Regions from separate parts of the Kribbella hippodromi genome, predicted to be linked through region 1. Evidence: predicted binding sites of a transcription regulator. Region 1 holds the regulator's gene; the other holds the start of a gene.
The links. The regulator HrcA, encoded in region 1, represses chaperone genes, less so after heat shock. The targets are predictions, from matches to a motif close to TTGGCACTCGNNNNNNNCGAGTGCCAA.

Region 1 (12,045 bases):
TTCCAGGAGACAACCCCCACTCACGCAGGCAACCCACCACTCGCGCGGGCAACCCTCCCGAACGCCCCGCCGCCCAAGCACCGCGCGGCACACCTCATCTGCCGAGAGAGCGAGCTTGCCCCCCCAAGCTGCAGGGTTGACCCCTCGTACTTTCAGGGGGCAACCCACCACCTGCGGGGGCAACCCCCCACTCACGGGGGCAACGTCGCGCTCGCGGAGCTAACCGACCACTCGCGGGGCAACCCTCCCGAACGCCCGCCGCCCGGGCGCCGCGCCGCACACCTCGCCTGCCGAGGGAGCGAGCTTGGCCCTCGAGCTGCAGGGTTGGCCCCTCATATTTTCAGGGGGCAACCCACCACCTGCGGGGGCAACCCCCCACTCACGGGCGCAACGTCGCGCTCGCGGAGCTAACCGACCACTCGCGGGTCAACCCTCCCGAACGCCCGCCGCCCGGGCGCCGTGCCGCACACCTCGCCTGCCGAGATAGCGAGCTTGGCCCTCGAGCTGCAGGGTTGACCCCTCACATTTTCAGGGGGCAACCCACCACCCGCGGGGGCAACCCTCCCAGCGCGCCGCCCTGCGGCTCGTGCGCCGTGCAGGCATCGTGAACCGCGCGGGCACCACGGACCGCGCGGGGGTGCAGCACGCGGGGATGGTGCTGTACGCGGGGTGGTGCGGACCGCTCGGTGGTGCGGCCCACGCGGGGCGTGCAGTACGCCGGGGGTGCAGTACATGGGCGCTGCAGTACACGGGTGCTGCGATACGTGGGGGTTGTTCGTGGTGCAGGCGGTCTCCGCCCCGTCACCGCTGGACGGGGGTGAACGTTAGTGGGCGCCGAAGGCGTCGCGGAGGCGGCCGAAGACGCTTTTGTGGGTGGCTTGGACTTGGCCTTGGGGGCGTTCCTCGTCGCGGGCGACGGCGAGTTGACGGAGCAGTTCGGCCTGGGCGTCGTCGAGTTTGGTGGGGGTTTCGACGATGACCTGGACGATCAGGTCGCCGCGCCCGGCGTGCCGCAGCCGCGGGACACCTCGCGCGGACAGCGTCTGCGTCGTCCCGGACTGCGTACCGGGCCGCACCTCGAGCGGCGTCGTCTCACCTTCGAGCGTCGGCAGATCGATCGTCGTACCGAGCGCGGCCGCCGTCATCGGCAGGGTGACCGTGCAGTGCAGGTCGTCGCCGTTCCGGGTGAAGATGTCGTGCGGCTCGACCTCGATCTCGACGTACAGGTCGCCGGCCGGGCCGCCGCCGGGACCGACCTCGCCCTGACCGGACAGCTGCACCCGCGTACCGCTGTCGACGCCGCCCGGGATCTTGACCGTGACGGTACGACGGGACCGGACACGACCGTCTCCGGAGCACTCGACGCACGGGTTGGGGATCGTGGTGCCGAAGCCGCGGCAGTTCGGGCACGGGCGCATGGTGCGTACCTCACCGAGGAACGACCGCTGCGTGTGCGTGACCTCGCCACGCCCGTGACAGATCTCGCAGGTGACCGGCTCGGACCCGGCGGCCGCGCCGGACCCGCTACAGGTCGGGCAGAGCACGGCGGTGTCGACCTTGAGCTCGCGGGTGGTCCCGAAGGCCGCCTCGGCGAGATCGATCCGGAGCGGGATGAGCGCGTCCTGACCGCGCCGGGTCCGCGGCCGCGGACCGCGGGTGGCGCCGCCGGTCTGGCCGAAGAACGCGTCCATGATGTCGGTGAACGTGAACGCCTGCCCGAAGCCCGCGCCGCCCGGCCCGCCGGCCGCGGAGGCGAACGGGTCGCCGCCGAGGTCGTGCATCTGCCGTTTCTGCGGATCGCTGAGCACCTGGAACGCGCGCCCGATCTCCTGGAACTTCTGGTGCGCGTCCTCGGAGTCGTTCACATCCGGGTGGTACTGGCGCGCCAGCTTGCGGTACGCCTTCTTGATTTCGTCCGCGGACGCGTCACGGCTGACGCCGAGGACGGCGTAGTAATCGGTGCTCATACTCCAGACCAGGGGGTTGGGAGGATCTTCAGCATATTCGTCTTCACTGTCAGGACTCGGCCAGGATCTGGCTGACATACCGGGCGACGGCACGCACCGCGCCCATCGTGCTCGGGTAGTCCATGTGGGTCGGGCCGACGATGCCGAGGGTGGCCAGCGCCTCCGACTTGGACCCGTACCCGGTCGCGACCACCGAGGTGGTGGCCAGCTCCTCGAACGGGTTCTCGTGCCCGATCCGGACCGTCAGGGTCTGCGGGTTGGTCGCCTCGCCGAGCAGCTTGAGCAGGATCACGTGCTCCTCCAGCGCTTCCAGCACCGGTTTCACGTTCCGCTCGAAGTCGTCGCCGTACCGGGTCAGGTTGGCGGCGCCGCCGACCGCGATCCGCTGCTCGCCCACCTCGTCGGTGAACGTCTCGAACAGCGTGGTGACGACCGCCGCGACCAGCGACCGGTCGCCCGGCGCGAACAACTCGGGTACGCCGGCCAGCACCGTCGCCGCGTCGGTCAGACGCTGCCCGGCGAGGGCGGTGTTCAACCGCGAGCGCAGGTCGGCGATCAGCTGCTCGTCGACGTCGTGCGGGTGCTCGACGATCCGCTGCTCGACCCGGCCGTTGCTGGTGATCAGGACGAGCAGCAGCCGCCGCGGGCTCATCGTGACGACCTCGATGTGCCGCACGCTCGACCGATTCAGCGACGGGTACTGCACGATCGCGACCTGGCGGGTGATCTGGGCGAGCAGCCGGACCGTACGGCGGACGACGTCGTCCAGGTCGACTGCTCCGGCCAGGAACGAGGTGATCGCCTTCTTCTCGGCGACCGACAGCGTCTTGACCGTGCTCAGCTTGTCCACGAACAGCCGGTACCCGGCGTCGGTCGGGATCCGGCCGGCGCTGGTGTGCGGCTGGGTGATGTACCCCTCTTCCTCCAGCGCGGCCATGTCGTTGCGGACGGTGGCCGGCGAGACGCCGAGGTTGTGCCGGTCGACCAGCGCCTTCGACCCGATCGGCTCATGGGTGGCCACGTAGTCCTCGACGATGGCGCGGAGCACATCCAGCTTGCGGTCGTCCAGCACGCGCACCACCCTCTCAGACGTCTCGACGGACCCTCGGGCTCAAGGGCCTTGGCACTCACAAGTTCGGAGTGCCAGTCTAGGCGGTCTCGGGCGACGCTCCCAACGGAACGGCCGCGGGGCGTGCCACAGTGCTCGCCACATCGAGCGGCTGATCCTGGATCGCCGAGTCGACGAACGACTCCAGCACGTCGAGTACGTGGTATGCCAACGCTCCGTCCGCGCGATGTGGCTCACCGTTGCGTACTGCCCGCGCCAGGTCCGCGACACCTACACCCCGGCCCGCACCGGCGTACCCGCCGGCAACCGGGACCTCGGTCCACTCGCGCCGCTCGGGGGTCACGATCTCCACCGTCCCGTCGAACGCGTTCGGGTCCGGCACGGACAGGCTGCCGTCCGTCCCGTGCACCTCGATCCGGGGCAGCCGCCCGGCCCAGACGTCGAACGACATCAGCACTGTGGTCAGAGCGCCCGACTCGTGCTCCAGCACCCCGGTGACATGCGTCGGCACCTCAACGTCGAACACGGTCCCGGCGCGTGGGCCGGTGTGGACCGTCCGCTGCTGTTTCGCCCGGCCCGCGCGGGCGGTGACCCGGACCACAGGTCCGAGCAGCGTCACGAGGCTGGTCACGTAGTACGGGCCCATGTCGAGGACCGGACCGCCGCCGGGGCGGTAGTAGAACTCGGGTGCCGGGTGCCACAGCTCGTGGCCGGGGGTGACCATGAACGCGGTCGCGGCGTGTGGGGTGCCGATGTCACCGCGGTCGATCGCCGCGCGAGCCGTCTGCGTACCGGTTCCGAGGACGGTGTCCGGTGCGCAGCCGATGCGCAGGTCGTTGGCGGCGGCGTACTTCAGCAGTGGTTCGGCTTCGGCGCGGTCCATGGCCAGTGGCTTCTCGCCGTACACGTGCTTGCCGGCCGCCAGCGCGGCCTGGTGCACTGCTGCATGCGCCGCGGGGATTGTCAGATTGATGACAATCTCAACGTTGTCAGCCGCGTACAACTCCTCCGGCGTCAGCGCGCGGATGCCGTCGTGCTCCGTCGCGATCGCCTCGGCGCGACTCCGATCCAGATCCGCAACCGCCACCACCTCGACACCCGGCAGCTTGTCCAGGTGGTCCAGATACGTGCCGGAGATGACGCCGGTCCCGACAATCCCGACCTTCGTCACCGCCCCCGCCCCGGCGCTCACCGCACCCGCCCCGTCGCCCTTCGCGGGGCCGGTCATTTGCTTGCCCACAGGAGGCCGCGCTCGATGATTGTGCGGACCTCGGGGGTTTCCAGGTCGTCCAATTTGTGGCCGACCGTGCAGACGAAGACCTTGCCTTCGCCCCAGGTGCGCGTCCAGATCACCGGCATCACCGCGCCCTCGATCCACGGGTAGTCCGGGTGCGCTTCGAACGTCGTCGTCGCGAGCACCCGGTTCGTCGGGTCGGCGTGGACGTAGTACTGCTCGGTGTGTACGTCGAAGTGCGCAATGTTGTCGACAATCGGATCGTCGGCAATGATGTCGACCCGATAGTCGGTGAACCCGTGCGGATGCGAGATGAACTGCCCGCCGGTGATGAAGCTGTAGTCCACGTTCTTCCGGAACGAGTCGGCGATCCCACCGTGCCACCCGGCAAACCCGGTACCGCGCCGGATCGCCGCCTCCAGCCCCTTGAAGTGGTCCGGCTCGATTTCGCTCATCGTCACGCACTGCACGATCAGGTCGACGCCGTCCAGGTCGAGGTACGCCTCGGTGCTTCCGGAGACGGTCACCTCGTAGCCGTTCTGCTCCAGGAACGGGATGAACAGGTCGGTCGCCTCGACCGGGGAATGCCCTTCCCAACCGCCTCGCACCACCACAGCACGTCGTGTCGTCACACCGGCCACCCTTCGAAAGTTTCGGAACCGCGATCGGAACACTTGCGACCTTAAGTCGGCCGAAGCAGGCCTGCCAACCACCAGGCCCAAGGAATGGGCGGTGAGGTGTCCGGCTCGGCGCGTACGGCGCCGCCGGTGCTCCGGCGCGGGCACTAGGCTCAAGGGATGGGCTGGAAGTTCTGGAAGCGCGAACCGAATCCGATGGACCCACAGGAACTGCTCGCGCGCGGCCACGAAGCCGGGTCGCGCCCGCAGGACGTGTTCCCCTCACCGGACGCCTCTCCGTCACCGGGCACCTCGCCTTCACCGGCCACCTCGCCTTCACCGGGCAGCTCGCCGTCGTCAGGCACCTTTCCGCCGCGGCCGCAGGACGTGTTGCCGGTCGGGTCGTTCGGGCTGACTGTGGAGGACGTGTTCTCGATCACCGGTCGTGGAACGGTCGCGACCGGCCGGATCCAGACCGGCACGGTGTCGGTCGGCGAGCAGCTGATCGTCAACCGGGACGGCCGGCCGCTGCTGCAGGTCGAGGTGACCGGGATCGAAATGTTCCGCAAGACCGTCAAGACCGCGAAGACCGGCGACAACGTCGGCCTGCTGCTCCGGGGCACCAAGCGCGACCAGGTCCTCAAGGGCGACGTCCTCAGCAAGTAGCAGTGTCAGCAAGTAGCAGCGTCAGCAAGAGCAGCGTCAGCAAGGAGCAGCGTCGGACGACCGCTTCCTCGGCTTCGCTTTCCGGCAAGTAGGGTCTGATCCATGAGCGCTTGGGCCGAAATCGGCGATCGCACCTGGGTCCGCCGGTACGACGAATGGGATCTGAACGTCGGCCTCGTCGTCGGCGCCGACGGTGCGCTGGTGATCGACACCCGCGCCACCACCGCCGAGGCCGAGCAGCTCCGCGAACACATCCGTGAGCTCACCGACCAGCCGGTCAAGTGGGTCGTCAACACGCACGCCCACTTCGATCATGTGGCCGGCAACAGCGTCTTCACCGACGCGACCGTCTACCTGCACGAGAACGCCGCCGCCGAGGAGAACCTGGCCGGAACCAGGTTCGCCGCCGCCAAGGTGATCGACCTCGGCGACCGCCGCGCGGAGCTGTTGCACGTCGGCAACGCGCATACCTCCGGCGACATCGTCATCGCCGTACCGGACGTGGACGTCTTCTTCGTCGGCGATCTGCTCGAGGAGTCGGCCCCGCCGTCGTACGGCCCCGACTCGTACCCGATGGAATGGCCGGACACGATCGAGGCAGTGGTCGGGATGATGACACCGGCCGTGAAGATCGTTCCGGGGCACGGTGCGGTGATCGACATCGAGTACGCGCGGGATCAGGCCATCGAGCTGGGCAAGGTCGCGAACACGATCTCGACCCTGCACCACGCCGGCACGTCCCTGGACGACGCGCTGAAGCACACCGAGGACTGGCCCTGGCCGGTCGACAAACTCCAGGACGCGATCCGCCGCGGCTACCAGGCACTCGGCACGCCCCAACGCCCAACTCTCCCCCTGCTCGGTCCCTAACTGAACCAATCCGTTGACACGGACTCCGCTCGTCGCGCAACTTGTTCGGTACGGACTTCGCCCGACCGGATGGGGTGGGACTTGTGGCCATCAGTCAACGGATCGAACAGACCGTTCACCCCGACGGACGAGTCGAGCTGACGGACCCGCAAGCACTCGCCACGAGTCCGTACGCGAACGCCGAACTCGCACCGACCCGGCTACCCGAGCGATCCTGGACGACGTACAACTACGCCGCCCTCTGGATGGGGATGGCGCACAACATCCCCAGCTACCTGCTCGCGTCCGGCCTGGTCGCGCTCGGGATGAACTGGCTGCAGGCGTTCCTCACCATCACGCTGGCGAACCTCATCGTCCTCGTTCCGCTGCTGCTGAACAGCCACGCCGGCACCAAGTACGGCATCCCGTTCCCGGTGTTCGCGCGCGCGTTCTACGGCGTCCGCGGCGCGAACTTCCCGGCGCTGTTGCGGGCCTTCATCGCCTGCGGCTGGTTCGGTATCCAGACCTGGATCGGCGGCCAGGCGATCTTCGTGATCGCCGGTGAACTGCTCGGCAAGAGCTGGACCGGCGCGTCCGCGATCGGCGGGCATCCGTGGACGATGTGGCTGAGTTTCGGGTTCTTCTGGCTGCTCCAGATGCTGCTGATCCTCCGCGGCATCGAAGGCCTGCGCCGGTTCGAGAACTGGGCCGCCCCGCTGGTCACGATCGCCTTCGTGGCGCTGATGGTGGCGGTGCTGGTGAAGGCCGGCGGCTTCGGGCCGATCCTGTCGCAGCCGTCGAAACTCGGCTGGGGCTCGGACTTCTGGAAGATCTTCCCACCGTCGCTGATGGGCATGATCGCGTTCTGGGCAACGCTTTCGCTGAACATGCCGGACTTCACCCGATTCGGGAAAGGCCAGCGGGCGCAGGTCTGGGGCCAGGTGATCGGCCTGCCCACGACGATGTCGTTCATCGCGCTGGTCTCGATCATCACCACCTCGGGTACGGTCGTGCTCTACGGGTCGGCGCTCTGGGATCCGGTCGAGCTCACCCGCCGGTTCGAGAACCCGGTGGTGGTGACGATCGGCCTGGTGATGGCGATCCTCGCGACCATGTCGTGCAACGTCGCCGCCAACGTGGTCAGTCCCTCGTACGATTTCGCGAACGCCCTGCCACGCTGGCTGAACTTCCGGACCGCCGGCCTGGTCACCGGCGTGATCGGCATCGTCATCCAGCCCTGGCGGCTGATCTCGGATCCGTCGATCTACATCTTCGTCTGGCTGTCCTTCTACGGCGGCCTGCTCGCGTCGGTGGCGGGCGTACTGATCGCCGGGTACTGGCTGATCGACCGCACCAACCTGTTCCTGGCCGATCTGTACCAGCGCGACGGCCGGTACTGGTATGCAGCCGGCTGGAACTGGCGTGGTGTCGTCGCGACGCTCTTCGGCTCACTGCTCGCGGTCGGCGGCGCGTACTCGAACCCGGGCGCCGGCCCTTTCCCGGCCGATGGCCTGATCCCATTCCTCAAACCGCTGTACGACTACTCCTGGGCGGTCGGCCTGGTCGTCGGCTTCGTCACGTACTTCGTCCTCACCCTGACCGCGCCGAGCCGCCAGTCGACCGCCTCACATGCGGCTCCGAGTTATTAGAGTTGGCGCGTGGCTGACAGGTATGGGAACGACGTACTCGCGGGTGACTGGCGCAAGCCCAAGAACGGGCGGACAGTCGAGGTCGAGATCTCCAAGGGGATGGTGGTCGAGGAGCCGACGTCGGGGTTCGTCGGCGCGATCGTGCGCTGGGAGCACGGTGTGGTCGACCTCGAGGACCGGCACGGCAACATCCGGACGTACCCGCTCGGCCCGGGGTTCTGGCTGGACGGCAAGCCGGTCAGCCTGAAGCCGCCGAAGAAGGCCGGCCCGGCGAAGAAGACCCGGACCGCGTCCGGTTCGGTCGCGGTGGACAACGTCCGGGCGAAGGTGGCCCGGGCCAGCCGGATCTACGTCGAGGGCCGGCACGACGCCGAGCTGGTGGAGAAGGTCTGGGGTGACGACCTGCGGATCGAGGGCGTCGTGGTCGAGTACCTCGAAGGCGTCGACGACCTGGTCGAGATCGTCAACCGGTTCCAGCCGGGACCGGGCCGGCGGCTCGGCGTCCTGGTCGATCACCTGGTCGAGGGCTCGAAGGAATCGAAGATCGCGGCCCAGGTGAACAACCGGTACGTGCTGGTGGTCGGCCACCCGTTCATCGACATCTGGGAAGCGGTCAAGCCGTCGTCGGTCGGGATCAAGGCCTGGCCGAAGATCCCGCGCGGGCAGGACTGGAAGAAGGGCGTCCTGCAGTCGTTCGGCTGGCCGGCCACCGACCAGGCCGACGTCGCGGCGGCCTGGAAGCACATCCTGTCCAAGGTGAACAGCTTTGCCGATCTCGACCCGGCGCTGCTCGGCCGGGTCGAGGAGCTCATCGACTTCGCGACGCTCGACTGATCGCGGGCATCCGGCGTTCGAGCCAGGCCCGGATCAAGCGGCGCGCCCGGCGTACGTACCAGGTGATCGCGCCGAGGACCGCACTCGCCGCAAGGATGGCTCCGGCCAGTACCGCGGCCACGATGCGTACGCCGGCCTGCTCCACCGCCACGGCGATCACCAACAGCACCACCCCAGCCGCGGCCGTTGCTATCGGCAACCATGGCTCGAAGATCGGCGGCCGCTGCGCCGGGCTCAGCTTCGCGCCGCGGACCAGCCGCTCCCACAGCGCCTGCCGGGCCGGCTCGGTGAACCAGCGTGCGGTCCGCAGCAGCCACGTACCAGGCTGGTGCTTGCGGCTCGCGGCCGCCTTCACCCAGGCGCCGACCTGTGGACCGAGACCACCGGACACGTCGACCATCCGGTCGGCCAGACCCTTGGTGATCGCGCGGCCCTCCGGCGACTCGTTCAGCTCGTCCCGCATCGTCACCATCGCGCCCAGCCCGGCGCCGATCGGGAAGTCCTTCGCCAGCCGCAGGATCCGCTCGGCCACCGTCTCGAGCGGCCAGCCCTCCGCCTGCAGCACCTGACGCTGGGTCTCGCGAATCCAGTCCACGTCCGCGCCGAGCATCGCGCCCACGTGCGCGACGCAGTGCAGCCGACCCATCAGCCAGTCCCAGCGCCGCCAGTCCGCCGCGCCGAACGCACCGAAGTGCCCGACCTGACTGCCGTACAGGATGCGGTCCTTGAGCTGGTTGGCGATGGTTCCTTCCGGCAGGTCGTCCAGTACCGCGAGCGGAATGTCCGGCCCGAGGCGCAGGAACTGGAACGGGGCGCTGCGTTGTTCCGGCGTACGCGACGAGGTGCACCGGGACACGATCTCCACCTCGAGGGCGATGTCGACGAGATCCCCGCCGACGACCGCGATCAGCTCCGCGAACGCGTCGCCGAGCGCCCGCTGGACCTGCAGTTGCTCGAAGATGTCGGTCACGCCGACGGCGACCGCCTCGGCGCCACCGGCCGGCCGCAGGTCGAGCTGCGCCTCGGCCAAGCGCACATCCAGCGCGTCCCGAACGGCCTGCACCTTCAGCAAGCAGTTGCTTGCCGCGGTCAACCTTTTGTCCAGCTCGGCGCGCTCGCCGGCCGGCGCCGAACTGACCCGACCGCGCAACGAACGCAGGATCAGCCGGACGATCCGCTCGGCCGCGCCGGTCCCCCACAACCAGCTCGGGTTGCCTTCGGCATCGTTGCGCAGTGCAACGGTCGAACCATCCGGTCCGGGCACCCAGGGATGGTCGGTGCCGAGGATCTCGTCGATCTCCGCTTCGGAAAGCGCGGTCGCCGCGTCCAGTACGGTCGACTGGTCGTGACTCGCGATCGTGACCGCTTCCCAGACCCCACCGGCCGCGCGACCACGTGAGTACGCGGGCTGCAGCGCGGTCGCGGCAGCCTGCAACCGGCCCCGTTCTTCTGGTTGCGTGAGGCAACGGTCGAAGAGCCGCTGGGTGTCGGACCAGGACGCATCCGCCTCCAGCAGCAGGCGTTCCAGCTGCTCGACATCGGAACGAAAGTCCACCTCGCGCGGGAACTGCACCGCCGACATGGCGGCGACGCGCCAACTCGGCTCGTGCGCCCCGGCGGTGGCTGTCGATGCGTGACCGATCCCGGCGGACGGTACGACATACAGCACGTACCTGGTCGCTTTGCCGTTCACCGGCCGGCGCGCTACGACATCAAGGACCGGACCGAACGGTGCATTGTCGAGTACGCCACCGTCGACGAGCCAGGACCCGGACTCAGCCGGGCAAGGCCGAATGCGCGGCGGTCGCGCAGCCAGCTCCGGCGTCTCCAGCACCGGCCCGAACGCAGCCGGAAACGACGCCGACGCCCGCGTGGCCCGGGCCAGCAACTCGGTGTCCTGCAGCGCGTTGTTGTCCTGAAGGGTGAACTTCCGGTGGGTTCCGTCGTACGTCGGCGCGTCCTCGCTGGTGAACCCGTACAAGTAGCGGTGATCGGGTACGGCGAACGCCTGCCCCGCCGCGTCCTTCGCCTCGAACTGCTGCACGCCCAAACCGGAAGCGGTGACGAACAAGGTGACCGGCGCCTCGGCGGCCCGCTCGCCCGCGGCGGCGACGTCCTTGAGCAGCCCTTCGAGCTGACGCAGGAAGTACTTGCCGTCCAATACCGAGGTCGATTTCACGTTCGCGGCCGGGACCAGCTTGCCGACGTCGAGCGAACCGAGCCCGACCCACTTCTGCCGCAGCCAGGGCCCCTGATCGCCGTCGGGATCGAGGGTCGAACCGTTGGCGATCGCGGTCGCCAGCAACGACCCGTTCAGGCCGCCGGCGCTCGTGCCCGCGATCACGTCGACAACCACGCGGCGACGCTCTTCGCCCCGGTGACACAGCTCCCGCCAACGCTCGGCGAGCACCTTGTCGTACGGTTGCGGACCCGGCGCATCGGACGCACCGGACGCACGCCGAATCAGATCCAGCTCGTGCGTCACCCCACCCATCCAGACCGCCAGGCTGACACCACCGTTCAGCACCAGCGCGATCCGGATCTCATGGTCGGTCCTCAAGACGCCGCCTCCCTAGTCGTGGACTGGGATATTACGGGGCGCCGAGGGTGAGGGTGGTGGTCGCGGGCGTGCCGGAGCGCACGTACTGCAACTCGACCTTGTCACCTGCCTTACGGGTCAGGGTCGCGACGACGAGTTGCTCGCTGTTGGTGGCCGGCTTGCCGTCGATCTGGGTGATGATGTCGCCCGGCTGCAGACCGGCTGCGGCACCGGGGCCTTCGACGGCGAGTACGAACAACCCAGTGACACCTGACTGCCGTACGAGGGCCGGCGGGATCGTCTGTACTTGCAAACCGGTCGTCGGATGACCTGGTTTGCCGGTGCCGATCAGCTGATCGGCGACCGGTTTCGCCACATCCACAGGGATTGCGAACCCAAGACCGACACTGCCACCACCGGCGACTCCGCCCGCGTTCGGGACCGTCGCGATCGCCGCGTTCACTCCGACCAGGTTGCCGGCGCAATCCACCAAAGCACCGCCGCTGTTACCGGGGTTGATCGCGGCGTCCGTCTGGATCGCGCCGATCAGGTGATGCGTCACGCCTTCGCCCGGCACCGGTACGTAGCGGTCCAGCGCGCTGACGATTCCGGTCGTGACCG
Region 2 (12,045 bases), on a different contig from region 1:
CACCGCGGCTGGAACGCCACCCCAGCCGACCCACCCGACCCGGCTGGCTCGCGTGACCCGGCTGACCGAGCTGACCCGCGTGATCGAGCTGACCCACGTGACCGGGCTGACCCGCGTGACCCGGCTGACCGGGCCGACCCGCGTGACCGGGCTGACCGGGCTGACCTGCGTGACGGGACTGGCCGGGGTGATCTGGCTGACCGGGCTGGCTCGCCTAACCCGGCTGACTTGGGAGCCGGTGGGGCGGGGGATCCGGTGGTTGATCTTTGGCGTGTGTTGGATGAGCTGCCTGCGGTGGTGCGGCGGGTGTTTTTGATTGGGCATTCGATGGGTGGACGAGCTGTGGTTGCTGCCGGCGATCATGCGCGGGTTGCTGGAGTGCTTGCGTTGGCGCCTTGGTTGCCTGCGGGGGAGCCGCTGGTCGCACTGCGGGCGCCGGTGATTTTCGCGCATGGAACGGACGACACGATCACCGATCCGGCGACCACGATGGCGTACGCGGCGCGGCTGCGGGCGGCGGGTACACCCGTGCGCACGTACTTGCTGGCCGGCGAAGACCACGCCATGCTGCACCGCTCCGGCGACTGGAACAGGCTGGTAGAAGATTTCGTCCGCTCCGCCCAGGCCGGAGATGCGCCGTCCGGCAGTCAGGAACTCCCGGCGCCCGAGCAGCCGCCCGGGTCGGCCTTCCGCGTGCAAGCAGCCGCCGTCGCGGAGATCGCGCTGACTCGACTCCGCTTGCCGATACGCGAGCGCTTCCGCGTCTGACGGCTTGCGGTGCGCGAGTGGTTCCGCGTGTGACGGGGGGTGGTGCGCGAGTGCTTCCGCGGGTGGCGGCTGATGGTGCGCGAGTGCGTCTGCGGGTGACGGGTGACGGTGCGCGAGTGTGTCCGCGGCGGCTGGCTGTGCGTGAGTGGTTTCGCGGGTGGCGGGTGGTGGCGCGGCGGTGGTGTGGGTGTGGTGGGAGCAGAGGCCTGGGGGTGGTGCGTACCGCTTGCTCCCCAGGTGAACGGTCAGCGGCCAACCGGTTTCGTGGTCCAGCGTGCCGAAGTCAGGTGAACGCCCGGCGTTGCCTGGGTGACGGGTTAGTGGCGGGTCTCCGGGGAGCGCGGCAGCGGACGCAGCACCTCGCCCGCCGGCAAGTCACCCGGAGACCCGCACGCGAGTCGATCATATGTTCGAATACAACTCGAGCGCAAGTAGGATCATCCACAAATCCCCGCGAGCAAGCTCGGCACGTGACAGATCCGGTGGGGAAGTCATCCCGTGACGCGGCGGCAGGAGTAGGCGACGGCGTCGCGGCCGATCCGGGTGATGATCAGGGTCGCGGACGTACGGCCTTTCGGTGCGAGCTTCTTGCGCAGCTGGGCCGGGTCGAGGTCCACGCCGCGCTTCTTGATCTCCAGGGTGCCGATTCTCTGCGTACGGACCCACGTACGCAGAGCCTTCTCCTTGTAGGGCAGCTCTTCCAGTACTTCGTACGCGGATGCGAGTGGTGTCGGGACGTACTTGGCTGCGGTGACGTAAGCGATGCGCGGGTCCAGCAGCCACCCGTCGACCACTGCCGCAACAGCAGTGACCAGACCGGCGCGTACAACGGCACCGTCCGGCTCGTAGATGTACTGGCCGACCGGACCGGCGTCAGCGGGTGGGGCGGCTGAGACGGTCACTCCGCCCGGTAGCAGGGTCGCTCGTCGCGGCGTACCTCCGTACAGGGCGCCGGACCAGAGTGCGGCCTCTTTTACCTCGCCGGAGTCGCTGATCCACTCTGCTTCCACGTCTGCCGGGATCGCGTCGTGCGGGATGCCCGGTGCGACCTTCACACAGGCCGTTCGCTGCAGTAGGTCGGTGACGAACGACCAGGGCGGCGAGTAGGCGTTGTGGTCGAACACCCGTCGTCCGTCGGCTCGCCGGGCTGGGTCCGCGAACACCACGTCGTACGGGGTGAGGTCCGTGGACTCCGCATCGCCTACTAGTACCCGTCCGGTCAGTCCGAGGGCGGTGAGGTTGGCCCGGGCGGTGGCTGCGGTTTCTGGATCGCGTTCCACTCCAGTGACCTGGAGTCCGGCGCGGGCGGCGCTGATCAGGTCGCCGCCGATCCCGCACCCCAGGTCAACCACGCCGGCTCCGGGCAGAGCGGCCGCGATCCGGGCAGCTCGGTGCGTACCCACTGTGGTCCTGGTTGCTTGTTCCAGACCGTCCGGCGTGAAGTACATGCGCTCGGCGTCCGTACCGAACTTGGCGACTGCCCGGTGGCGCAGTGCGGCTTGGGTAACCACGGCAGTCACCAGCTCAGCCTCGTACCGCCGCCGCAGCTTCTCCACCAACTGCAGCTCCCTGCCGGCCTGGTACTCGCCGCACGCAGCAGCCAGTACCTCGGCCCCGGGTCCGTCCAGCAAGGCGGTGACAGTCACCCGGCAACTTTAGATTGGCGAAATCTTGGCACTCGAGTTGACCGAGTGCTAATCGCGGCCTAGATTCGGTGTTGGCACTCTCCAGGGGAGGGTGCCAGCGGTCCGGCCTCTGACCCCCGCGACGGCAGGGGAGCGCGACCACATCGAAAAGACAAGCGAATTCGACCGTGGAGGTCAGCAAGTGTCGGTCACGATCAAGCCGCTCGAGGACCGTGTCCTCGTCGCGCCGCTCGAAGCCGAGCAGACCACGAAGTCCGGCCTGGTGATCCCGGACACCGCCAAGGAGAAGCCGCAGGAGGGCGAGATCCTCGCCGTCGGCCCGGGCCGGATCGACGACAACGGCAACCGCGTCCCGCTGGACGTCGCCGTCGGCGACAAGGTCATCTACTCCAAGTACGGCGGCACCGAGGTCAAGTACGACGGTCAGGACTACCTGATCCTGGGCGCCCGCGACATCCTCGCAGTCGTCAGCAAGTGACGAACCACCGCTGTTCCTGACCGACACCGCCCCGGAGCCGCTGGCGCCGGGGCGGAGTGGGTTCCGGCCGGCCGCCACGGCGGCCCGGCCGGGGAACCGCGGCCGGCTCGACGCCTGCACCGAAGACATTCAGAAAAGGACTGGTTCTCTTCATGCCGAAGATCCTCGAGTTCGACGAGAACGCGCGGCGCGCGCTGGAGCGCGGCGTCGACAAGCTCGCGAACACGGTCAAGGTGACGCTGGGGCCGAAGGGCCGCTACGTCGTCCTGGACAAGAAGTGGGGCGCCCCGACCATCACCAACGACGGTGTCACCGTCGCCCGTGAGGTCGAGCTGGACGACCCGTTCGAGAACCTTGGTGCGCAGCTCACCAAGGAGGTCGCCACCAAGACCAACGACATCGCCGGTGACGGCACCACCACCGCGACGGTGCTGGCGCAGGCGCTGGTGCACGAAGGCCTGCGGGCGGTTGCCGCGGGCGTCAACCCGATGGGCCTCAAGCGCGGTATCGAGGCGGCCGTCGAGGCCGTGTCGGCCAAGCTGGTCGAGACCGCCCGTCCGGTGGACGACAAGGGCGACATGGCCCACGTCGCCACCATCTCCGCCCGGGACGCCGAGATCGGCAGCCTGATCGCGGACGCGTTCGACAAGGTGGGCAAGGACGGTGTGATCACCGTCGAGGAGTCGAACACGTTCGGCACCGAGCTCGAGTTCACCGAGGGCATGCAGTTCGACAAGGGCTACATCTCGCCGTACTTCATCACCGACGCCGAGGCCGGCGAAGCGGTGCTGGAGGACCCGTACATCCTGATCCACCAGGGCAAGATCTCCGCGATCGCGGACCTGCTGCCGCTGCTGGAGAAGGTCGTGCAGTCCGGCAAGGCGCTGCTGATCATTGCCGAGGACGTCGAGGCCGAGGCGCTGTCCACCCTGGTGGTGAACAAGATCCGCGGCAACTTCACCTCCGTCGCCGTCAAGGCGCCGGGCTTCGGTGACCGCCGGAAGGCGATGCTGGAGGACCTGGCCGCGCTCACCGGCGCGCAGGTGGTGGCCCCGGAGGTCGGGCTGAAGCTCGACCAGGTCGGCCTCGAGGTGCTCGGTTCGGCTCGCCGGATCGTGGTCTCGAAGGACAACACCACCGTCGTCGAGGGCGCCGGCAAGGCCGACGACATCGACGGCCGGGTGAACCAGATCAAGGCCGAGATCGAGCGCACCGATTCCGACTGGGACCGGGAGAAGCTGCAGGAGCGGCTGGCCAAGCTGGCCGGTGGCGTCTGCGTGATCAAGGTCGGCGCGGCCACCGAGGTCGAGCTGAAGGAGAAGAAGCACCGGATCGAGGACGCGGTGTCCGCGACCCGGGCCGCGATCGAGGAGGGCATCGTCGCCGGCGGCGGCTCCGCCCTCGTGCACGCGGCCACCGTGCTGGACAGCGGTCTCGACCTGGAGGGCGACGAGCTCGCCGGCGTCCGGATCGTCCGCAAGTCGGTCGTCGAGCCGCTGCGCTGGATCGCCGAGAACGGTGGCTACGAGGGGTACGTCGTGACCTCGAAGGTCGCCGAGCTCGAGGTCGGCAGCGGCTTCAACGCGGCCACCGGCGAGTACGGTGACCTGCTGGCGCAGGGCGTCCTGGACCCGGTCAAGGTGACCCGGTCCGCGCTCGCCAACGCCGGCTCGATCGCCGCGCTGCTGCTCACCACCGAGACCCTGGTGGTGGACAAGCCCGAGGAAGAGGAGCCCGCCGCGGCCGGTCACGGCCACGGTCACGGTCACTGACCTCCAGGCAGGCAGTTCGGCAGCACAGCACAGCACAGCACACCCAGCACCGCCCGGCAGGCAACTGCCGGGCGGTGCTGTGTTTTCGGGGCTTTCGGGGTTTTCGGGGTTTCGGGAACCGGCTTTACGGAAACTAAGGTGCGTCTGGTGACGAATACTTTCCGCGAAACCGGCGTACGCATCCGGAACCGCCGCGACGAGGACCTCGATGTCTGCGTCGGACTGCTCCGCGCGGTGCATGAACAAGCCGGGTACCCGATCAACTGGCCGGAGGATCCGCGCGGGTGGCTGACGCCCGCGAGCCGGCTCGGGTGCTGGGTCGCGGAGAGCGACGGGCGGGTCGCGGGGCATGTCGTACTGACCGCCGTAGGGGATCGCGCCGAGGTGGAGCGGCTGTTCGTGGACCCGGCGGTGACGCGGAAGGGGATCGGGCGACGGCTGCTCGACCACTGTGTGACGACCGCCGCCGAGCTCGGCCGGGAGCTGTCGCTCGAAGTGGTGGACAACCGCGGGGCCGCCGTGCATCTCTACCGGCGCGCGGGATGGACCGAAACCACGCGTACGCCGATCGACTGGGGCGGCGAACAGGCCACCGAACTGATCCGTTTCAGCCCGCCCGTAAGTACCTGACTGGTCAGTAGTGACAGATCGTGATCAAACGAGGGGCTGGATCACGCCCAGCCACTAGGCAACAAGAGTTGAGCGCCGTACCATCTTTCAGGCTGACCGGTCTGACACGAGGGGGCGAGGGGTGACCGAGGTCCGAGTACCTGACACCCACGACCGGGTCGAGCTCAGGGATCTTGCCGCGCTGGCCGGCGACGGGGACCGTACAGCTCTCAACGACCTGCTCACCAGGGTGCGCGCTGTGGCGCACCGCTACGTCCGGTCCCGGTTGTGGACCTATCCCGGCGGCGCCGACATGGTCGACGACGTCGCGCAAGAGGTATGTGTCGCGGTGTTCGGCGCGCTCAGCCGGTACCGGGACGAGGGGAGGCCTTTCGAGGCTTTCGTCTACGGCATCGCGGCCCGCAAGGTCGCCGATGCCCAGCGTGCGTTCGCGGTCGCCGACGTCTCGACGCCGGACCTGCCGGACGGCGCGGACGAGTCACCGACGCCGGAGGAGCGCGCGGTTCGGCAGTCCGAGGTCCAGCACATCATCGGCCTGCTGGACAAGCTGCCGGAAAAGCTGCGGGAGATCCTGCGCCTTCGCGTCGTCGCGGGGTTGTCAGCCGAGGAGACCGGCCGGGCACTGGGAATGACACCGGGGGCGGTGAGGGTCGCACAGCATCGAGCGTTGAACACGCTCAGGGGGTATGTGGGGCATGAAGCACAGCTGGAACGAGGAAGAGCGGGGGAGGGGCATCATGGCTGACCGTTTCGACCTGGACGCGATCGAGTCCGATGACGCGCTGCTCGATCTGCTCGCCGCCGGTGGGGAGTCCGCCCGCTCGGCGGGCGAGCGCGACCCGGCCGTCCAACTGCTGGCCGATCTCCGGCTCGCGGTGGAGGTCGAGGACGAGCTCCCGGTGGAGACCATCGACGATCCGGAGAGCTTCCTGGCGCGGTGCGCCGCGATCAACCCGATCACCGACCCGTTCGCCCGCAAGGTGGCGACCCGGGGGCTGGCGCTCGGGGTGGCCGCGGTGGCGGCGCTGTCGGTCTCCGGGGTGGCGGCCGCCGTCAACGGCGATCCGCTGTCGCCGTACGAGAAGGTGATCGAGAAGGTGGTCGACGCGGTCCGCCCGCAGACCAGCTTCCCGAAGGAACAGCTCGACGGCCTGCCGGTGCTCGACAAGACCAAGATCGTCAAGGTCGCCAAGGACTACCAGGACAAGGCGCGGGCCGGTCACCTGGACCAGCCGGACGGTCCCGGCAACCCGGGTACCGACGACCCGAACGCGCGGGAGCTCCCGAACCCGCCGCAGGTCGTGGTCCCGGCGCAGAAGCCACTCGCGGTGCTGGACAAGCCGACGATCGGGCCGCCGGTGCCGGCGAAGCCGGTCGGCGACAAGACCGGCGACCCGGCGACGACCGACCCGGGCGGCAACGACCAGGGCGGCGGCGACCAGGGCACGGACAAGCCGACGGACCCGCCGAGCACGCCGACGACGCCGCCGCCGAGCGAGCCGACGGAACCGACGACCCCTACCAGCACGCCGACTCCGACGCCGACCGACCCGACCACCACGACGACGCCGACCACGCCGCCGAAGGGTGACACGGGCACCAGCGACGGTGGGACCCCGACCGGAACCCCGACCGGTGCGCCCAGCGGCGACCCCGGTACCGGCCAGGCCGGGAGTGGTGGCGACGCGGGTACGCCGTCCGCGGGCAGCACGACGACTCCGGGCAGTTCGGACACGACCGCGCCGAGTGGCGACACCACGGGCGGAACGGGCACCACTGGTACGGGCACCACTGGTACGGACACCAGCGGTACGGACACGACCGGTACGGGCACCACCGGCACCGGCTCGGCCGGCACTGGTGGTACGGACGGGACCGGTCTTCCGGCTACTGGTGGTGACGGGCAGAAGCCTGCTGGTGACGTCACCCAGGTCCCGAGTGACCTGACGAGCGTGGTCGGGCAGTTCATCGGCAACGCGATCCTGCCGGTACTGCCGACCCCGACCGGTACGCCGGCCACGCTGGAGAGCGCGCAGCGCTTCTTCGGCCCGGCCGACGCCGCCGCCAAGCCGCGGACCGGGCACCACGAGGCTGCCAAGGCCACCAAGTCGACCAAGTCCGGCAAGTCCACCAAGCACGACAAGGCGGCCGGCAAGTCAGCCAAGTCGGCCAAGGCGCACGGGAAGCATTCCAGCGGGAAGGTCAGCACCGGTTCGGTCCGGAAGGCCTATCCGAAGGGCAAGCACTCCACCGGCGAGTACCCGGAAGGCAAGCACGCGGCGATCGACCGTACGCATGGATCGACCGAGGACCTGGTGCTGCTGACCATCCTCGGCGTGATCAACAAGCCGACCGAGTAGGCGTTTTCCGGCACCGGCCCGGCCACCGCGATTCCGCGGCGGGCGGGCCGGTGCCGCGTGGGCCTGTGGATGGCCGATTCGGGTGCTGCTTGCGGCGCGGATAGGATGGGGTTCCGTTCTCGCCGTGTAAAGGTGCTCGTTTCCCCATGGACATCACACCCGCTGGAGTTCCCGACAAGTTTGCCGTCCTCGGCCTCACCTTCGACGACGTGCTGCTGCAGCCCAACGAGTCCGACGTCATCCCGTCCGAGGCGATCACCCGGTCCCGGGTGAGCCGCAACGTCTGGGTGAACATCCCGCTGCTGTCCAGCGCGATGGACACCGTCACCGAGGCGCGGATGGCGATCGCGATGGCCCGCCAGGGCGGTCTCGGCGTGCTGCACCGCAACCTCGCGATCGAGGACCAGGCCCAGCAGGTCGACCTGGTCAAGCGCTCCGAGTCCGGCATGATCGCGCAGCCGATCACGATCGGCCCGGACGCCAGCATCGGCGAGGCCGACGCGCTCTGCGGTCAGTACCGGATCTCCGGTGTTCCGGTGGTGGACGACGCCGGCGTCCTGGTCGGCATCGTCACCAACCGTGACATGCGGTTCGAGAACGACATGTCCCGCCCGGTCCGGGAGGTGATGACCCGGCAGCCGCTGATCACCGGCAGACAGGGCATCGCCGCCGACGACGCGATGGCGCTGCTGAGCAAGCACAAGGTGGAGAAGCTGCCGCTGGTCGACGACTCGGGCAAGCTCACCGGGCTGATCACGCTGAAGGACTTCGTCAAGCGCGACAAGTTCCCGCTGTCCACCAAGGACGCGACCGGCCGGCTGATGGTCGGCGCCGCGATCGGCTTCTTCGGCGAGGCGTACAAGCGGGCCATGACGCTGGTCGAGGCCGGGGTCGACGTGCTCGTCGTGGACACCGCGCACGGTCACTCGAAGGCGCAGATCGAGATCATCCGCAAGCTCAAGGCCGACCCGGCCACCCGCGGCGTCGACGTCGTCGGCGGCAACGTGGGCACCCGGGTGGGCGCGCAGGCGCTGGTCGACGCGGGCGCGGACGGCGTCAAGGTCGGCGTCGGGCCGGGCTCGATCTGTACCACCCGGGTGGTTTCGGGTGTCGGCGTGCCGCAGGTGACCGCGATCTACGAGGCGTCGCTGGCCTGCAAGCCGGCCGGCGTACCGGTGATCGGCGACGGCGGCCTGCAGTACTCGGGTGACATCGCGAAGGCGATCGTGGCCGGCGCGGACACGGTGATGCTCGGCTCGCTGCTGGCCGGTTGCGAGGAGTCGCCGGGTGACCTGGTGTTCATCAACGGCAAGCAGTTCAAGGCGTACCGCGGGATGGGCTCGCTCGGTGCGATGTCGTCCGGCGGGCTGCGCAAGTCGTACTCGAAGGACCGCTACTTCCAGCACGACGGCGGTTCCGACGAGAAGCTGATCGCCGAAGGCGTCGAAGGCCAGGTCCCGTATCGCGGCCCGCTGTCCGCCGTCGCCCACCAGCTGATCGGCGGCCTCCGCCAGTCGATGTGGTACACCGGCGCCCGCACCGTCCCCGAACTCCAGGAAAACGGCCGCTTCGTCCGCATCACCTCAGCCGGCCTCCAGGAGTCCCACCCCCACGACATCCAAATGACAGTAGAAGCCCCCAACTACTCCGGCCGCTGACCGCCCGACGCGGCACAAGCCCCGGCACCGGAAACCCTTGTCATTCGACAAGGGTTTCCCCATGTTGCCCGGCACCAGCCGGCTCAAGACACCACAGCGGCACCTGCTGAGATGTGACCGGCTCCCGCCGCCAACCGCACCCCCTGAACCAATCCCCGCGCAGTGGTCGCGGTCGTGATCCTCCCCAAACCGGTTTGGGGAGGACCTACCCGACGACTGGGGTTGGCTACTGCCTGATTCGGAAGGTACGACGCCCCAAACCGGTTTGGGGGCGGTGGAGGGCAGGCGTGGTGGGGTGGGGTGGGGTGGGCGTTTGGACAGGAGGTGTTCGTTGGGTGGTAGTGCACCTAGGCGGGGTGGGGTACATGTGTACGGCGTCTCGTGGGTGCACTACCTGTCGAGATGCAGATGGTCCGCGGTGGTGCGGCGGGACTTGCTGGGTGATGCCGTGACGCCGGGCTGCAGGTGGTTCTTGATCGGTGTTCTGGTCTCAGGGCGTGGGTGGACCAGATTCTCGTTCGGTGACTGCTGATCGGTAGGCTGGCCCCATGACCGAGATCGAGATCGGCCGGGCCAAGCGGGGGCGGCAGGCGTACGCGTTTGACGACATTGCGATTGTGCCGTCGCGGCGGACGCGGGACCCGGAGGAGGTTTCGGTCGCCTGGCAGATCGACGCGTACCGGTTCGAGCTGCCGATTCTGGCCGCGCCGATGGATTCGGTGATGTCGCCGGAGACGGCGATCGCGATCGGGAAGGCCGGCGGGCTCGGGGTGCTCAACCTCGAGGGGCTGTGGACGCGGTACGAGGACCCGTCCGGTCTGCTCGCCGAGATCACCCAGCTGGACGCGCAGCAGGCCACGCACCGGCTGCAGGAGATCTACGCGGCGCCGATCAAGCCGGAGCTGATCTCGCAGCGGGTGCAGGAGATCCGCGACTCGGGTGTGACCGTGGCGGGCGCGCTGTCGCCGCAGCGGACCAAGCAGTTTGCGAAGCATGTGGTGGACGCGGGCGTCGACCTGTTCGTCATCCGCGGCACGACGGTCTCCGCCGAGCACGTGTCCGGTCAGGCGGAGCCGCTCAACCTGAAGCAGTTCATCTACGATCTCGACGTCCCGGTGATCGTCGGTGGGTGCGCGACGCACCAGGCGGCGCTGCACCTGATGCGTACCGGCGCGGCCGGCGTTCTGGTCGGGTTCGGCGGCGGCGCGGCGCACACGACCCGCAAGGTGCTCGGTGTCGCGGTGCCGATGGCGTCGGCGGTGGCCGATGTCGCGGCCGCCCGGCGGGACTACATGGACGAGTCTGGCGGCCGGTACGTGCATGTCATCGCGGACGGGTCGGTCGGCCGGTCCGGTGACGTGGCGAAGGCGATCGCCTGCGGCGCGGACGCGGTCATGGTCGGTTCGCCGCTGGCCCGCGCGAGCGACGCGCCCGGCGGCGGGTACCACTGGGGTGCCGAGGCCTGGCACCAGGACCTGCCCCGTGGCGAGCGCGTCGAGGTCGGTGTCACCGGCACGATGGACCAGATCCTGTTCGGCCCGTCCTGGGTCCCGGACGGCACGATGAACCTGGTCGGCGCCCTCAAGCGCGCGATGGCCACCACCGGGTACACGGAGCTCAAGGAGTTCCAGCGGGTCGAGGTCGTCGTCGGCTGACGGCGGGGACGGACCGATGAGCACCGGCGTACTGCTCCTGCATGGGTCGAGCGGCGTGCCTGATCTCGACCGGGCGCGCATCCTCGCGGCGGAGGGGTACGACGTACTCGCGCCGCGCTGGACTGTGCGGCACGAGGTACCGCTGGAGTCCTTTCCGGTGGATGAGCTCGCCGCGCGCAACGAGCGCGTCGTGGTGATGGGCAGTTCTTGGGGCGCCGAGGCTGCGCTGTTGCTGGGTGCGTTCGATGCGCGGGTGGATGCGGTGATCGCGTTCGCTCCGAGCGCGTACGTGTGGGGGCGGAACCTGGAGGACGGGAGTCATGCGTCCGCCTGGACTTGGCGGGGTACACCGCTGCCGTACGTGCCGTTTGATCCTGATTGGCGGGCTGAGGATGATCCGCCCAGTTATGCGGGGTTGTATCGGCGGAGCGTGCTGACGTACGCGGGTGAGGCTTTGGCGGCCCGGATTCCGGTGGAGCGGGTTCGGGAGCTGCTGCTGGTGGTTGGTGGGGACGATCGGGTGTGGCCGGCGGGGGAGTTCGCGGCGGAGATCGTACGCGGGCGGGGTGGGTTGGAGACGTCGGTCGTGACGGTTGCCGAGGCTGGGCATCGGGCGGTGCTGCCTGGTGAGGAGCCGAAGGCAGCCGGGCAGCGGATGGCGCGCGGCGGGACGGACGCGGCGGACCGGGAGCTGGGCGCGCTCGCCTGGCCGAGCGTGCTGCGGGTGCTTGCCGGGAGCTGAGCGGACGCCGCAACCTGGGCGGCGCTGAGAGGCTGAGCGGGCGCTGGGAGGGGCGTGCGGGTGCCCGGATGGTGGGCGACTTGCGGGGGGTGCTCGTGGGTTGGTGGGTTCTGGAAGGATTGCGGCATGGGATTGTTCAACCGACGCAGCAGCCAGGACACGGACAATGTTGCCCTTGCCGCAGGGCGGGCCCGACTGTCCCCGGACGATGTGGATCAGGTGCGGTTCCTGATCACCACCAAGAAGGCGGTGCACGCGGTCAAGCTGATCCGGGAGCGCACCGGGCTCGACCTGAAGCAGTCGAAGGAACTGGTCGACGACATCCGGCTCGGGCGG

Region 2: the regulator HrcA is predicted to act here: its motif matches at 2,440-2,466, upstream of groES (co-chaperone GroES).

What each region holds. Positions count from the first base shown of each region.
Region 1 is NZ_BAAAPH010000012.1:53,603-65,647, reverse strand. Features, by position in the region: gene dnaJ (molecular chaperone DnaJ) at 825-1,967, opposite strand; gene hrcA (heat-inducible transcriptional repressor HrcA) at 2,017-3,039, opposite strand; gene ABD260_RS19415 (Gfo/Idh/MocA family protein) at 3,116-4,264, opposite strand; gene ABD260_RS19410 (ThuA domain-containing protein) at 4,261-4,902, opposite strand; gene ABD260_RS19405 (EF-Tu/IF-2/RF-3 family GTPase) at 5,068-5,553, shown strand; gene ABD260_RS19400 (MBL fold metallo-hydrolase) at 5,656-6,423, shown strand; gene ABD260_RS19395 (NCS1 family nucleobase:cation symporter-1) at 6,507-8,051, shown strand; gene ABD260_RS19390 (DUF3097 domain-containing protein) at 8,061-8,885, shown strand; gene ABD260_RS19385 (DUF3376 domain-containing protein) at 8,860-11,445, opposite strand; gene ABD260_RS19380 (S1C family serine protease) at 11,477-12,045, opposite strand, start outside.
Region 2 is NZ_BAAAPH010000005.1:239,312-251,356, forward strand. Features, by position in the region: gene ABD260_RS09985 (hypothetical protein) at 53-316, shown strand; gene ABD260_RS09990 (alpha/beta hydrolase family protein) at 328-768, shown strand; gene ABD260_RS09995 (class I SAM-dependent methyltransferase) at 1,260-2,414, opposite strand; gene groES (co-chaperone GroES) at 2,596-2,892, shown strand; gene groL (chaperonin GroEL) at 3,045-4,664, shown strand; gene ABD260_RS10010 (GNAT family N-acetyltransferase) at 4,812-5,294, shown strand; gene shbA (RNA polymerase sigma factor ShbA) at 5,416-6,039, shown strand; gene ABD260_RS10020 (hypothetical protein) at 6,032-7,654, shown strand; gene guaB (IMP dehydrogenase) at 7,801-9,312, shown strand; gene ABD260_RS10030 (GuaB3 family IMP dehydrogenase-related protein) at 9,861-10,967, shown strand; gene ABD260_RS10035 (alpha/beta fold hydrolase) at 10,984-11,709, shown strand; gene ABD260_RS10040 (hypothetical protein) at 11,836-12,045, shown strand, end outside.